Regions from separate parts of the Pantoea sp. KPR_PJ genome, predicted to be linked through region 2. Evidence: predicted binding sites of a transcription regulator. Region 2 holds the regulator's gene; each other region holds the start of a gene.
The links. Region 2 encodes CRP, which controls carbon source genes, mostly activating them, when cyclic AMP is high. Its sites were predicted from a motif close to ATGTGANNNNNNTCACAT; they were not measured.
Positions count from the first base shown of each region.

Region 1: cdd (cytidine deaminase) is a predicted target of CRP. The motif match lies at 806-823, and genes of this name have one in related genera.
Region 3: ompW (outer membrane protein OmpW) is a predicted target of CRP. The motif match lies at 1,496-1,513, and genes of this name have one in related genera.

Region 1 covers NZ_JABMIK010000002.1:386,321-388,588, forward strand. The annotation lists gene HP564_RS06510 (CidA/LrgA family protein) at 1-66, shown strand, start outside; gene HP564_RS06515 (CidB/LrgB family autolysis modulator) at 59-751, shown strand; gene cdd (cytidine deaminase) at 871-1,761, shown strand; gene HP564_RS06525 (NAD-dependent malic enzyme) at 1,916-2,268, shown strand, end outside.
Region 2 covers NZ_JABMIK010000007.1:210,483-212,750, forward strand. The annotation lists gene HP564_RS15705 (YccS/YhfK family putative transporter) at 1-630, opposite strand, end outside; gene crp (cAMP-activated global transcriptional regulator CRP) at 689-1,321, opposite strand; gene HP564_RS15715 (OsmC family protein) at 1,624-2,028, shown strand; gene HP564_RS15720 (phosphoribulokinase) at 2,155-2,268, opposite strand, start outside.
Region 3 covers NZ_JABMIK010000005.1:265,674-267,941, forward strand. The annotation lists gene trpA (tryptophan synthase subunit alpha) at 1-235, shown strand, start outside; gene HP564_RS13430 (BON domain-containing protein) at 379-693, shown strand; gene ompW (outer membrane protein OmpW) at 738-1,370, opposite strand; gene HP564_RS13440 (YkgJ family cysteine cluster protein) at 1,627-2,031, shown strand.

The sequences.
Region 1 (2,268 bases), on a different contig from region 2:
ACGATTGTCGGCTGGAGCGCCCATAAAATTCATACGCGCAGCGTGCAGGAGAAGCCGAGTGAGTGACATCTGGTGGTCGCTGCCGCTGAGCGTCGGCGCCTTTATGCTGGCGCGCCGCCTGGCGGCGAAGCTGAAAATCTCGATAATCAATCCGCTGCTGGTGGCGATGGCGATCATTATCCCGCTGCTGCTGGTGCTGCAGATCCCCTACGCGCGCTATTTCGCCGGCAGCCAGATCCTTAACCAGCTGCTGCAGCCAGCGGTGGTGGCGCTGGCGCTGCCGCTCTATGAGCAGATGCATCAAATTCGCGCGCGCTGGAAATCGCTGATCGGCGTCTGTTTTATCGGCAGCCTCACGGCGATGGTCTCCGGCACCGCTATCGCGCTGTGGATGGGCGCTACGCCGGAGATCGCCGCCACCATTCTGCCCAAATCCGTTACGACCCCTATCGCCATGGCGGTCTCTGCCTCGCTGCACGGTATCCCCGCCATCAGCGCGATCTGTGTGCTGATTGCAGGCGTGCTTGGCGCGGTATTTGGTCATATGGTGCTCAACCTGTTAGGTATCAAAACCCGTGCCGCGCGCGGACTGGCGATCGGCAATGCTTCCCATGCGCTCGGCACGGCACGCGCAGCGGAAGTTGACTATCAGGAAGGCGCGTTTAGCTCGCTGGCGCTGGTGCTGTGCGGCATCATCACTTCTTTGCTGGCACCCTTTATTTTTCCCCTGCTGCTGCGAATGCTGGGTTAAAACTTTGCGAGAGATCTCGCAAAGTTGAAACGATGCAAATCTGTTGCATTGTCAGAGCGATACAGATCACATATAAACCCTCTGGCGGCAATCGGCCGCCCGATTTCAACGAGGCTATCATGCACCCACGTTTCATCTCCGCCTTCGACGCGTTGCCCGCTGATCTGCAAAGCGCACTGCGTCCGGTTTTAGACGATACGCAGTTTCAGGCGGCGCTGACGCCGGAGCAGGTTGCATCGCTAATGCAGCAGACCCAACTGGACGCCGACGCGCTGGCGCTGGCCTTACTGCCGCTGGCGGCCGCCTGCGCCGTGGCGCCGGTCTCCCGCTTCAACGTCGGTGCTGTGGCACGCGGCGCAAGCGGCTACTGGTATTTCGGTGCCAATATGGAGTTTACTGGCGTCGCGCTCCAGCAAACGGTGCACGCCGAGCAGAGCGCCATCGTTCACGCCTGGCTGCGTGGTGAACGCCGCCTGGAAGCCGTAACCGTCAACTATACGCCGTGCGGCCACTGCCGCCAGTTTATGAATGAGCTCAACAGCGGCACCGACCTGCGCATCAGCCTGCCTGGCCGCCGCGTGTCGACACTGGCCGACTACCTGCCGGATGCGTTTGGCCCGCGCGATCTCAATATCACCAGCCTGCTGTTAGATGACGTGGATCACGGCTATCTGGCACAGGGCGATGCCCTGGCGCTGGCGGCAATCGCGGCTGCCAGCCAGAGCCACGCGCCCTACAGCGGCTCACACAGCGGGATTGCGCTGCGCACCGCCAGCGGGGTCGTGGTCACCGGGCGCTATGCCGAGAATGCCGCCTTTAACCCCAGCCTGCCTCCGCTTCAGGCCGCGCTTATCCTGCTGAATATGCAGGGCGAAGCCTGCGAGAGTATTGAAGCGGCCACGCTGGCCGAAGTGGAAGATGCCACGCTGGATCAGTTCGCCGCGACAAAGGCCACGCTGGAGGCGCTGGGGTGCACCCGGCTCACATGCGTTACGCTGCATAAAGGCTGAGCCACGGCACGCTTTTCAACACTTGCAATAACTTTTATTTACAAAAGCTGTACATCAGCGAGAAATTTCATAGGATCGTGCGCCAGCTACACAAAAAAAGAACGACTGGCGTCTGCGTTTTTGCCAGACAACATTGCAACCGGAGCATCCATTCATGGAACACGAGTACGAAAGTAAACGTCCACTGTACATCCCCTACGCTGGCCCGATCCTGCTGGAATTTCCCCTACTGAACAAAGGCAGTGCCTTCTCTCTGGAAGAGCGCAACGAATTTAACCTCAACGGCCTGCTGCCTGAAGCGGTCGAGAGCATTGAAGAGCAGGCAGAACGCGCCTGGCGTCAGTTCCAGGACTTTAAAAACAACAACGATAAACACGTCTACCTGCGCAATATTCAGGACACAAACGAAACCCTGTTCTATCGCCTGCTCGACAACCATCTCGAAGAGATGATGCCCATTATCTACACCCCGACCGTTGGCGCAGCCTGCGAACATTTTTCCGAGAT
Region 2 (2,268 bases):
GCAGGTATTAATCAGATCAACCGCTTTCTGCTGGCGCGCGAGCAGCGGCGGCAGCGCTTTTTCGGGATCGGTGAGCTGGGTCAGCAGCGTATATTTCGCGTCGCAGTAATCCGCCAGCTCGCGATAGATCAGGCTCAGGGTTTCACGCATCGGCTGCTCTTTCCACAGCCAAAACCAGAACCAGTTGAACAGCCCGTACCAGAGCGTGCCACCAATGTAGAGCAGCGGTGGCACATAGACTGGCATACGCCCAATCAGGCTAAGGGTAAAGATAGCCGCGACCAGCGTGCCAGGGAGCAGACGACCGTGCAGCGGGCTGATTTCGCCAGTCACGCCCAGCAGCAGCGGCAAGGCAAAAAGCACGGCAGGCAGCGGGACGCCTTTTAGCGTCAGCAGCTGGATCAGAAAGCTGCCGAGCGCAAACAGCGAGCCGCCGACCACCAGGCGTTTGAAAAAGCGTTTATGCGGCGTGTCCAGGCCAGCCACGTTGCAGCAGGCGGGAACGAGAGAGAAGAGCAGGCCTTTTTGCAAATCGCCAAACAGCCAGCCAAGCGCCACAGGAATGCACAACACCAGCGTCTGCCGCAGCGCATAGTTAACTTCGGGGTGATAGATGATTCGACGCCACATCACTTCACTGAAAACAGTAGCGGCGTGACAGAAACATCACGCCGGGAGAGAGAGGAAATCAGCGGGTGCCGTACACGACAATGGTCTTGCCGTGGGCGGAAATCAGATTCTGGTCTTCCAACATTTTCAAAATGCGGCCCACGGTTTCGCGTGAGCAACCAACGATTTGGCCAATTTCCTGACGAGTAATTTTGATTTGCATGCCGTCGGGATGCGTCATGGCGTCTGGCTGTTTTGCCAGGTTGAGCAGGGTTTGTGCAATACGTCCGGTCACGTCGAGGAAAGCTAAATTGCCCACTTTTTCCGAGGTAACCTGCAGACGGCGCGCCATCTGCGAAGAGAGACGCATTAAAATATCCGGATTCACCTGAATAAGCTGACGGAATTTCTTGTAAGAAATTTCGGCCACTTCGCACGCGGTTTTTGCACGTACCCAGGCGCTGCGCTCCTGACCTTCTTCAAACAGGCCAAGCTCGCCAATAAAATCACCCTGATTCAGGTAAGAGAGGATCATCTCTTTACCTTCTTCATCTTTGATCAGTACCGCAACGGAACCTTTCACGATGTAGTAAAGCGTTTCAGCCTTCTCACCTTGATGAATCAGCGTACTTTTGGATGGATATTTGTGAATATGGCAATGGGACAGGAACCATTCGAGTGTAGGGTCTGTTTGCGGTTTGCCGAGAACCATTCGCTATTATCCTCTGTTGTAATCGTGCCCAAAATGCAGAGTCATATTCTCTGCCAGGCGATGAAAGCTTCAAGCGTTTCCCGAGAGGGAGATTATTCGGGGTTCCATTTTGCGCCAGGCGCTTGAGGTGTCCCGCCTTCGTCCTTAATAAGACGAAACTATTTTCAGCACTGTTTGTAGCACAGCTTTTGTCAGCTGTCTTCTGTTGTCTCGCTTCAGCAGAGGGGGGATTACTCTGGATTGCTGTTTGTCAGGTGAACGCGTACTCTGGCGGCAAACAGGCTATTCTCGAGGGAAAAACAATGCAGGCAAGAGTGAAGTGGATCGAAGGATTAACCTTTTTGGGTGAGTCCTCTTCAGGGCATCAGATCCTGATGGACGGTAACTCGGGCGATAAAGCGCCCAGCCCGATGGAAATGGTGCTGATGGCGACTGGCGGCTGTAGTGCCATCGATGTGGTTTCTATTTTGCAAAAGGGCCGCAACGATGTGGTGGAGTGCGAGGTAAAGCTGACCTCGGAACGCCGTGAAGAGGCACCGCGCCTGTTTACCCATATTAATCTTCATTTCGTGGTTACCGGCAAGGCGCTGAGCGACAAAGCCGTGGCGCGCGCGGTAGATCTGTCAGCGGAGAAGTACTGTTCGGTGGCGTTGATGCTGGGCAAAGGGGTCGACATTACCCACAGCTATGAGGTTGTGGCGCAGTAAGCCAAACCGCTGGTGCCGGTGACAAGGACAGCACGTCTTACTCAGCGCTGCCCTGCGTAATGACGCACCTTATCGCTGGGTGCGTCTGTCGCTTTTGCGTGGCCAGGCCGTCTGCTGCTTCCGTCGTCAGGCGATCTGCTTTCCTTCTATCAGCCGCTGCACCAGCGGTGCCATAATTAACTCCATCGCCAGCCCCATCTTGCCACCCGGCACCACCAGCGTATTCATATGCGAAATAAA
Region 3 (2,268 bases), on a different contig from region 2:
TCTGCCGCTACAGCATCTGATCACTACGCTGAGTGAATATAACGCGGCGCCCGCGCTACAGGGATTTGGGATTTCTGAACCGTCGCAGGTGAAAGAGGCGATTCGCGCTGGCGCGGCTGGCGCGATCTCAGGCTCAGCCATTGTGAAAATCATTGAGCAACATCATGCCCAGCCCGAAGAGATGCTGGCAAAACTGACCGCTTTCGTCAGCAGCCTGAAGGCCGCAACGCGTTGATCCTTTCATGCCTTATTTGCTGATAAGGCATGATTTATTATACTTTTTTACATCATCACATTGCCGCTTTCGCTTTTCCCGCCCACACTTATTTTGCGTCGTTATGGTAACGGCGCATCTTGTTTGAGACAGGGAGAGAAGCAATGAAACTGTTTAAAGTCCTTGCAGGCGCACTGGTCGCCGTTGTTGTTGCACTGACGCTGAGTGCCTGTGCCCCGACTTCCAAAGAAGAAGGGACCGGCGGTTATATCGACGATACGGTGATTACAACCAAAGTAAAAGCACAGCTACTAAACGATGATGAACTCAAATCGCGTGAGATCAACGTTGAAACCTTTAAGGGCCGTGTACAGCTGAGCGGTTTCGTCAGCTCGCCGCAGATGGCCAGCCGTGCGGTAGAAGTCACACGCACCGTTAAAGGCGTGAAGTCTGTGGTAAACAATATGCAGATTAAATAACGCTGATACGAACAGGCCGCGACATATTCGCGGCCTTTTTTCTGTCAGAAGCGATAGCCTGCGCCAAAGAAGAAAACCCACGGGTCGATGCGCGTATTGATGTTTTGCTGCTCGCCACCCGCCTTGAATTTCACTTCCGTATCGATGTCCATGTACCACAGCGAGGCGTTCAGCATCCAGTCGCGGTTGATCTGGTAGTCGAGCCCCACCTGGCCTGCTACGCCCCAGGAATTTTTCACGCTGAGGTCGCTTAAGCCCGCATCACGCCCGGTCTGATTGAAATCGGCATCGTAAAATGTTGTGTAATTAATGCCTACGCCAACATATGGACGAACCTTGCTTTGGCTGTCAAAAAAGTAGTACTGCGCCATCAGCGTGGGGGGAAGTTGACGCACCGTTGCCAGCGTTCCCGTTGCCGCCAGCCCTACTTTGTGGCGGAAGGGTGTGGCGGCCAGCAGTTCAACACCGATATTGTCAGTGGCCATATAGGTAAAGGTCAGTCCCAGCTGAGTATTGTTACTGACGTCAAAGCTGCCCATGCCCAGTACGTTGTCGGACCCTTCAGAAGGACGCACCGTTGCGCTGCCCGCACGCATAAAGAGATCGCCCGCTTCATGAGCCAGCGCCAGCTGCGGTAACACCATTGCCAGTAGTAACGCGCATTTTGTCAGTTTCATGATCGCTCCTTTGCACAAAAAGAAAAATTTTTAAGGGGTGTGACGTGATGTTGTGGCAACTTTCTAGCGCGATTTAACCTAAAAATCATCTAAATCAACTATGGAAAAGCGCTTATAAAACAATGAATTGATTCAGATCAATTTTGCTGCGGCGTGGGGACGTGAAATTTCTCTTGAAGAAATTAACGGGTGTGATTACTTTGCTTTTTCACCGTGTTGATTTTGGTTCGATGCCTCAGGAGTGGCGGGCGATCAAATGAGCGATAATTTCAATCCCTGTATGACCTGCGGTGCATGCTGCGCCCACTTTAGAGTTTCCTTTTACTGGGCCGAGGCGGATGATGCTGGCGGTTCAGTGCCAGTCGAACTGACTGAACCCCTGAGCCTGATGATGCGTAATATGCGTGGCACTAACGCGCGTGAACCGCGCTGCATTGCCCTACAGGGCGAGCCGGGCAGCTGCGTATCCTGCGGTATTTATGCGCAGCGGCCGTCACCCTGCCGTGAGTTTTCGCTTTCTGGCGAAAATGGCGTTTACAACGAAGCCTGCGACCGTGCCCGGGCGCGCTATGGCCTGCCGCCGCTTTTTCACCCCGCCCTCCCGGCCATAACAGAGGGAGCACGGGATAACAGCTCGGGTGACACGCCATGCACCGCCTGATGTGGCGACCATTAACCCTGTCGTGGCAGGTGTACCCTTCAGGGCTGCACGGGTTACTAATCGGCTTTATCGCTATTCCTCTGTCACTTAAGCGATATGGCGTATCGGGCCCTGTCTGTTTTGGGTTTATGCGTCACCCGCTTTGAGAGCCTGATAAGCTATTCGTGGTGGGAATAGCACGTCACAATGCTATCTTTACCTTCCATGACAGAAAGTTATCTTACTGCGGGTGCCAGC